DNA from 2 places in the Paenibacillus sp. Mc5Re-14 genome. Region 2 is predicted to be linked to the other one. Evidence: riboswitches for the same ligand, from Rfam matches in the RefSeq annotation. Region 2 holds a riboswitch; the other holds the start of a gene.
What was found. A riboswitch is a leader RNA that binds a small molecule or an ion and turns the genes downstream of it on or off. The one in region 2 is predicted to bind cyclic di-GMP.
Positions count from the first base shown of each region.

Region 1: linked by a shared signal. The riboswitch ahead of BN1546_RS05440 (glycosyl hydrolase) and the one ahead of BN1546_RS09310 (transglutaminase-like domain-containing protein) in region 2 are both predicted to bind cyclic di-GMP.

Region 1 covers NZ_CVPD01000001.1:1,155,315-1,158,737, reverse strand. The annotation lists gene BN1546_RS05445 (sugar phosphate nucleotidyltransferase) at 9-1,385, shown strand; cyclic di-GMP riboswitch class I at 1,542-1,623, shown strand; gene BN1546_RS05440 (glycosyl hydrolase) at 1,637-3,238, shown strand; gene BN1546_RS05435 (hypothetical protein) at 3,287-3,423, shown strand, end outside.
Region 2 covers NZ_CVPD01000001.1:2,043,726-2,047,148, forward strand. The annotation lists gene BN1546_RS09300 (DUF445 domain-containing protein) at 1-17, opposite strand, end outside; gene BN1546_RS09305 (helix-turn-helix transcriptional regulator) at 601-1,476, shown strand; cyclic di-GMP riboswitch class I at 1,584-1,662, shown strand; cyclic di-GMP riboswitch class I at 1,703-1,784, shown strand; gene BN1546_RS09310 (transglutaminase-like domain-containing protein) at 1,797-2,606, shown strand; gene BN1546_RS09315 (LPXTG cell wall anchor domain-containing protein) at 2,967-3,423, shown strand, end outside.

The DNA of each region.
Region 1 (3,423 bases), 890 kb from region 2:
GGAGATTTATGAAGCTCGTACTTTTGTCTGGTGGTTCCGGTAAAAGATTATGGCCGTTATCCAACGATTCCCGTTCCAAACAATTTTTGAAGGTACTGGAGAGCCCGGAAGGGATTTCGGAATCCATGGTACAGCGGGTATGGAGACAATTGGGAGACAACGGATTATCCGAATCCTCGTTTATTGCGACAGGGAGAGCGCAGGTCGAAATGATCCAGAGTCAAATCGGATCGAATACGCGCATCATTGTTGAGCCGGAACGCAGAGATACTTTTCCTGCGATTGCGCTGACAGCGACTTATCTATATTCCATTGCGGGTGTTTCGCCTGATGAAATTATAGCTATATTGCCTGTAGATCCTTATGTAGAGGATGCTTTCTTTGCTTCCGTAGCCCAACTCGAACATACACTTCAGGAGAGTGAAGGAAAGCTTGCATTAATCGGGGTTGTCCCTTCCTATCCTTCAGAGAAATACGGTTATATTATTCCGAAAAACGATGCCACTCAAGGTAGCACAGGCTACCGCGAAGTGAGCCATTTTCAAGAGAAACCCGACCGGGAGCAGGCGGAGCGTCTAATGGAACGCAATGCTCTATGGAACTGCGGGGTTTTTGCATTCAAATTAAGCTATTTGCTGGATATTTTGGCATCCAAGGGTCTGCCGCTGAATTATGAAGAAATGCAAAAACAATATGCGTCTCTGGAAAAAATCAGCTTTGACTACGAAGTAGTCGAGAAGGAAAAAGACATCGTGGTGCTTCCGTACGATGGTTTTTGGAAGGATCTAGGAACCTGGAATACACTCACAGAAGAGATGTCTCATCAGCAAGTGGGTAGAGGGGTAGTAACGGAAGATTGCGTCAATACGAGTCTTATTAATGAGTTGGACATTCCTGTGGCGATCATTGGAACGAATGATCTGATTGTAGCCGCTAGCCCAGATGGCATTCTTGTGACCAATAAGGCAGAAAGTCCACGCATCAAGGAAGTGCTCAAGGCTCATGATCAGCGTCCAATGTATGAAGAACGTCGTTGGGGACAGTATCGGGTTGTAGACTATGTAAAGTATGACGAGGGTAATGAGGTACTGACCAAACGAATCCGCGTACACAAAGGTAAAAATATCAGCTACCAGCTTCACTTCAAACGAAGTGAAATCTGGACCATTATTAGCGGCGAAGCGGAAATTATTTTGAATGAGAAGCTGCATAAAGTGAAGGCCGGTGACGTAGTTCGCATCCCTGAAGGGACGAAGCATAGCATTTTGGCTGTAACCGATGTGGATTTGATTGAAGTTCAGACTGGCTCTGAGTTGGTTGAAGAGGATATTGTACGCTTTTGTATGGATTGGAATGAAATTTCTCGTCATCAATTTATCTCGTAATTATTTGCGTAAAAACGTAAAAAAGAAGATTTGATGAAAAATTAATGACCTAAACTGTCGAAATTGGGCGAAAACCTGTAAATTCATGAACATGACCTATTAAATTTTGGTAAAAAAAAGTCGATACTTAGGTTAAGAAGGAATCCAAACTCCTTCCAACGATAAACGCAGCCCTGTCGAAAGACTGGTACGCAAAGCTAAAGGGCCTTCCCGTAAGGATGGCAGCCTGGCTACCGAAAGGAAGAGCTAAAGTGAGATTCAATTTTATTCCTCTGTATCGACTGATACGTCATGTACTCCCCGTTGTTATGCTTTTTTCTTTGTTTCCCGTCGGTTTTGGTGGTTTTCTGTCTGTGGTGAATGCCGCTTCATTACAACCTGTTAATTCGGACGCTTCTACTCAGGCCCGTGAACTATACAATTATTTACTCAGCATCTCTGGAAAGAAAACAGTCACTGGTCAGCATGATTATTTGGAAAGTCCAGATGAATTAAGCAACAAGGTCCAAAAAATCAGCCAGGCGTATGTGGGTCTGCACGGCTATGAGATGGGAGCCATCTCTGGTCAATCCGACGCTACAGAAGCAGCACAACGTAAAAATGTCGTCGATAGCGCTATTCGTTGGAGCAGAGCCGGTGGCATTGTGACGATGACTTTTCATGAAGCGTTGCCGGGTAGACCGCTGACTTGGGCCAATGTGCAGGCGAAAGTAAGTCAGGCGGAGTTCAATAAATACGTGACACCAGGCACTACGCAGTATAACCTCCTCATTGCCGATCTGGATAAGGTCGCTGTATCGTTAAAGCAGCTTCGTGATGCAGGGGTTCCAGTATTGTGGAGACCTTATCATGAAATGAATGGTGACTGGTTCTGGTGGGGAAACAAAAACAATTTCAATCAGCTATGGAATATCATGTACGACCGTTTTGTAAACACGCATCAGTTGAACAATCTGCTGTGGGTGTGGAGTCCCAATGCTCCCAATTCCTATACTGTCCCGTATACCCCGAAATATCCGGGGGATGACAAAGTGGATATCTTGGCAGTAGACATCTACAATAATGATTTTAAGCAAAGTCATTATGAAGGACTGCTCGGACTGGCACGGAATAAGCCGATTGCCATTGGCGAGCATGGTGAGATGCCTAGCTCTGAGGTGTTGCAGGCACAGCCCAAATGGGTGTATTCCATGACTTGGGGCAAGATGCTGACTGAGAATAACACAACCAATCAAATACAGGATTATATGAACGATTCGAGGAGTTTGACACGGGATGATGTGAAAAATGGGCTGGCAGCAATCCAACAACCTGGGGCAGATGTGCCGACTTTACCGGATGAGGGACAAAGTGAGCCTATCCCGGTTCCGCCAGTAGTAATCGTACCCCCAGCTCCGACTCCTCCTTCTGTTCCTGATGTAGTCTATGTGAACGGGCTGCGGGGCGAATATTTCAACAATATGAATGTGAACGGCAGTCCTGTTTTGATCCGTACAGACAGCAAGCTGGATTATAACTGGCGCGCCGTTGCTGCTGATCCCAAGGTAAATGCCGACCAGTTCTCGGTTCGCTGGACAGGTAAAATCAAACCACAATACAGCGAGACCTATACATTTACAACTATATCCGATGATGGTATTCGCGTATGGGTAGACGGCAAGCTGGTGATTGACAGTTGGTTCAAACAAAGCTGGACAGAGCGTAAAGGCAGTATTGCTTTGGAAGCAGGTAAAATGGTAGATCTAAAAGTGGAATACTATGATGAAAAAGGCGATGCGATGGCTCGTCTGATGTGGGAAAGTCAGCATGAAGCGAAAGCGGTGGTTCCCGGAAACGCTTTGTTTCTTCCTTGATAGATACTCTTTCCCGGTCATAAATTTTGAGGAGAGAGGGTGTATCATATGATGAAAAAATGGTTGACCCATAGGTATACGGTCGTATTATCCGGATTACTAGGTGTCGCAGCTCTAGCCATGATCGCTTGGTTTATATACACGCCTTCAAAAAGTGCAGAATTGCAGACGGATAAGGTAGCGGC
Region 2 (3,423 bases):
TTTTTTGTTTTTCCCATCATGTAGTCCTCCAAACTAACTGTAAAATTTGTTTCATTACATCTGTAGTACCATCATATCATTGCCTGTGCAGATACCAAAGGTAACCATACTCTATTGTCAACAAATTGCATGATATTTAAAATTTGCACATTAGCTTAAATTGAGTTCGCATAACCACACTTATCCATACATTTTCGTGAACAAAATCACAACAATTAAGTTACAACTATTTCCTAACAAAATGAGCCCTTTGAATCATTTTGTCGAAATATAGTCCCATTTTTCCTGAAACCTAAAGGATATATGCCTCAAAAAGTGGAATTGCAAGATTACGATATATTCATTGAGGAAATTATTTATTTCCAACCTCATTCTTTATTACATCAATTTAAGGAATGAATTCCAGAAGGACCCTATCCTTTTCAAATAGGTGCTTTCTGGTTAATTTTGTTATATAATGTATAGCCTCAAATCGATACATGAATATACTTTAATGTGATAAAATAACCTTTGTAAATGGGAACTCCGGTTCTAAAAGGATATTCATGAAACAAACTACAATTGTCTTACTAAAATTGTTCTTTTGTAAAGGAATTGGATATGACAACAAACCAAAAAAATGCCCAGTATGTCTGGAGCGATGATCCAGTTGCAATTATATGTACACCCTCTGCTTTTGCTAAAAAATCCCTCTTTTATATACAGGAAATAGGCTATTTCAAAACAGATGCTTATGTAATGGAACGGCAAAAGCTCACCTCTTTTTTGCTCCTTTTTACTCTGTCCGGGAGAGGGGAATTACAATACCGGGGCAAGGATTATATATTGAAACCTCATGATATACTTTTTATTAATTGCGAAGAATATGTACAGTACAAAACTTCCTGTCAGAAGACATGGGAGTTTATTAGTGTGAATCTATATGGCAATCTTATTGACCATTTCTACGAACAATTCGATAAACACAATAAGCCCGTAATCTCACTAAAGGATTCAAGTACAGTACTGGACAAGCTGCGCACCTTATTACATGTACAGCCAGAACGAAGCTTATCATCTGAGCTGCTCTCATCCAGGATAATCGTTGACTTGTTAACGATTATTTTACAGCACCCCTACACCAATCCCAACGCGAATTCAGATGGGACTGCAGAGGTGCGCAAGGTAAAGCAATATCTGGATCAATCCTATTGCGAACGGATCACGCTGGATTCGCTAGCAGAAATGTTTGGTCTAAACAAGTTCAACCTGGCTAAAAACTTTAAAAAACAGATTGGTTTTTCCCCTATTGAGTATCTTATTAATGTTCGTATCACGGCTGCTCAAAGCTGGCTTAAAACTAGTGATGTAGCTATTGTGGACATCGCACAATATGTGGGCATTCCCAACACAAGTCATTTTATCAATCTGTTCAAAGAGCACATTGGAGAAACGCCTCATTCCTATCGCAAAAAATGGGGAAACCGTATAAAATAGGTCTTATGTATAATCTGCAAGCTTTCTTTGTCGATAAATAGCGAAAATCTGAGATTTAAACTTGCCTAATAGAGTACCTAACTGATAGAATAAAAATACAAGCTATTCAGGATAAATGGCAAACTTGTCGAAAGGCAAGGACGCAAAGCTACAGGGCCTTCTGTATGATGGCAGCCAGCTACCGGTTGAAGTGGCTTTTTGTCGTGCTTATTTTTCCCGAAAACTTTATACGAAATGGCAAACCTGTCGAAAGGCAGGGACGCAAAGCTATAGGGCCTTCTATTGATGATGGCAGCCTGGCCACCGAAAGGAAGTTTTTTATGGGGAAAATGATACTTTCCACACTTCTCCTATTTTTCATGCTGTCCGCAATTCTCTTAAATTCGACAATTTACGCTGCTGATAGTGTTGCATGGTTGGATCAAAACAATGTAAATCATGGGACGGTCAGTGTGCGCTACCCTGTTAAACCTAACGTTAAAACCAAGATTTTGGTTACCAAAGATGCACAAAAATACTCTTATAATCTAACACCCGGGAAATCCGAAGAAGTATTTCCTCTCCAAATGGGTAATGGGAACTATAACATCAGTATTTTGGAACAGCTTAGTGGTAATCAATATAAAGTGATAGGACAAGATACGATCGAGTTAAAGCTAAACGATAGCAAGGCAGTGTATCTTAATTCCATTCAAAATATTAACTGGAGTAGTACTAATCAAGCGATTCAAAAAGCCCGTGAGTTAACCCAAGGTGCAACAACCGATCGCGAGAAGCTGCAAAAAATCTATGACTACGTAATTAGTCATATCAAGTATGACTCCAATCAGGCCTTTGCCTTAACGACTGACTATTTGCCACAAATTGATCATACGTTAAGCTCTCAAAAAGATATTTGTTATGGTTATGCTTCACTGATGGCTGCTATGTTACGAAGTGTAGATGTACCAACCAAGCTGGTTATGGGCAAATCTTCCTACGTGGACACTTATCATGCCTGGAATGAGGTCTACATCGATAATCAGTGGGTGGTCGTAGACACTACAGTAGATGCAGCACTGTATATGGGTAAACAGAAATTCGAAATGGTCAAAGATCCCTCCAAATACATTAAAACAAAGCAATATTAATATCAATGTTTTTAATTCATATTTTTTAAAAAATGAAAAAATAGAACTACATTTCTTGAAGAGCCTTGATCACATGATCAAGGCTCTTTTTCTATCCTTGTTGAGAAATTGTTGAGATGTGGCATGTATTCTAGTCCAGGAAGACAATGAGATTTCCAACCATTATCTAATTTCGAGTCAAAAGGAGGAGGTTCATCCCCGAACATGAATTTTCATAAATTCTGAACAAGTAATTAATGCGGCTAACATAGCATCATATGAATGAATGATGAATATATAAATACAGTTCTCTCGACCTCGAAGGAATAACCATTAGCCGTTAAATAAGAGTATTTTAAGAATAGGAGATTTGTTTACCGTATGAGAAAAAAATGGAATGCAGCAACGGTTGCGCTATTGCTCTTTTTGCAGTGTTTGTTCAGCACAACACAAGCTTATGCACAAAATCCCGACTCTACTCTGCCAGTGACCCCAGGAACCGATCCGGTTCAGAGTGTGACTAACGATGTTTATCCAATGCCCTCAGAGCCAATTAACATCCCACCTGCTGTCCCGGCTCCAGTCCCTGAACCAACTGCTGGCTCAACTTCTGAAGTTAGGGCAACTCAAGAAAGTATTTTAACCAAGCTAACCCTTACAGATTCTACTGGAAGTGTTATTGATGCAGTGTATAATCCCGATAGCCGTATTGATATTGGTTCCGCCATCCATTTAGGCTATGAATGGGAACTGCCGAACCATACGTATAAAGCTGGAGACACCTTTACCTTTCAATTACCTGAGCAATTCCAAATTTACACAGATATTACGTCTCCTT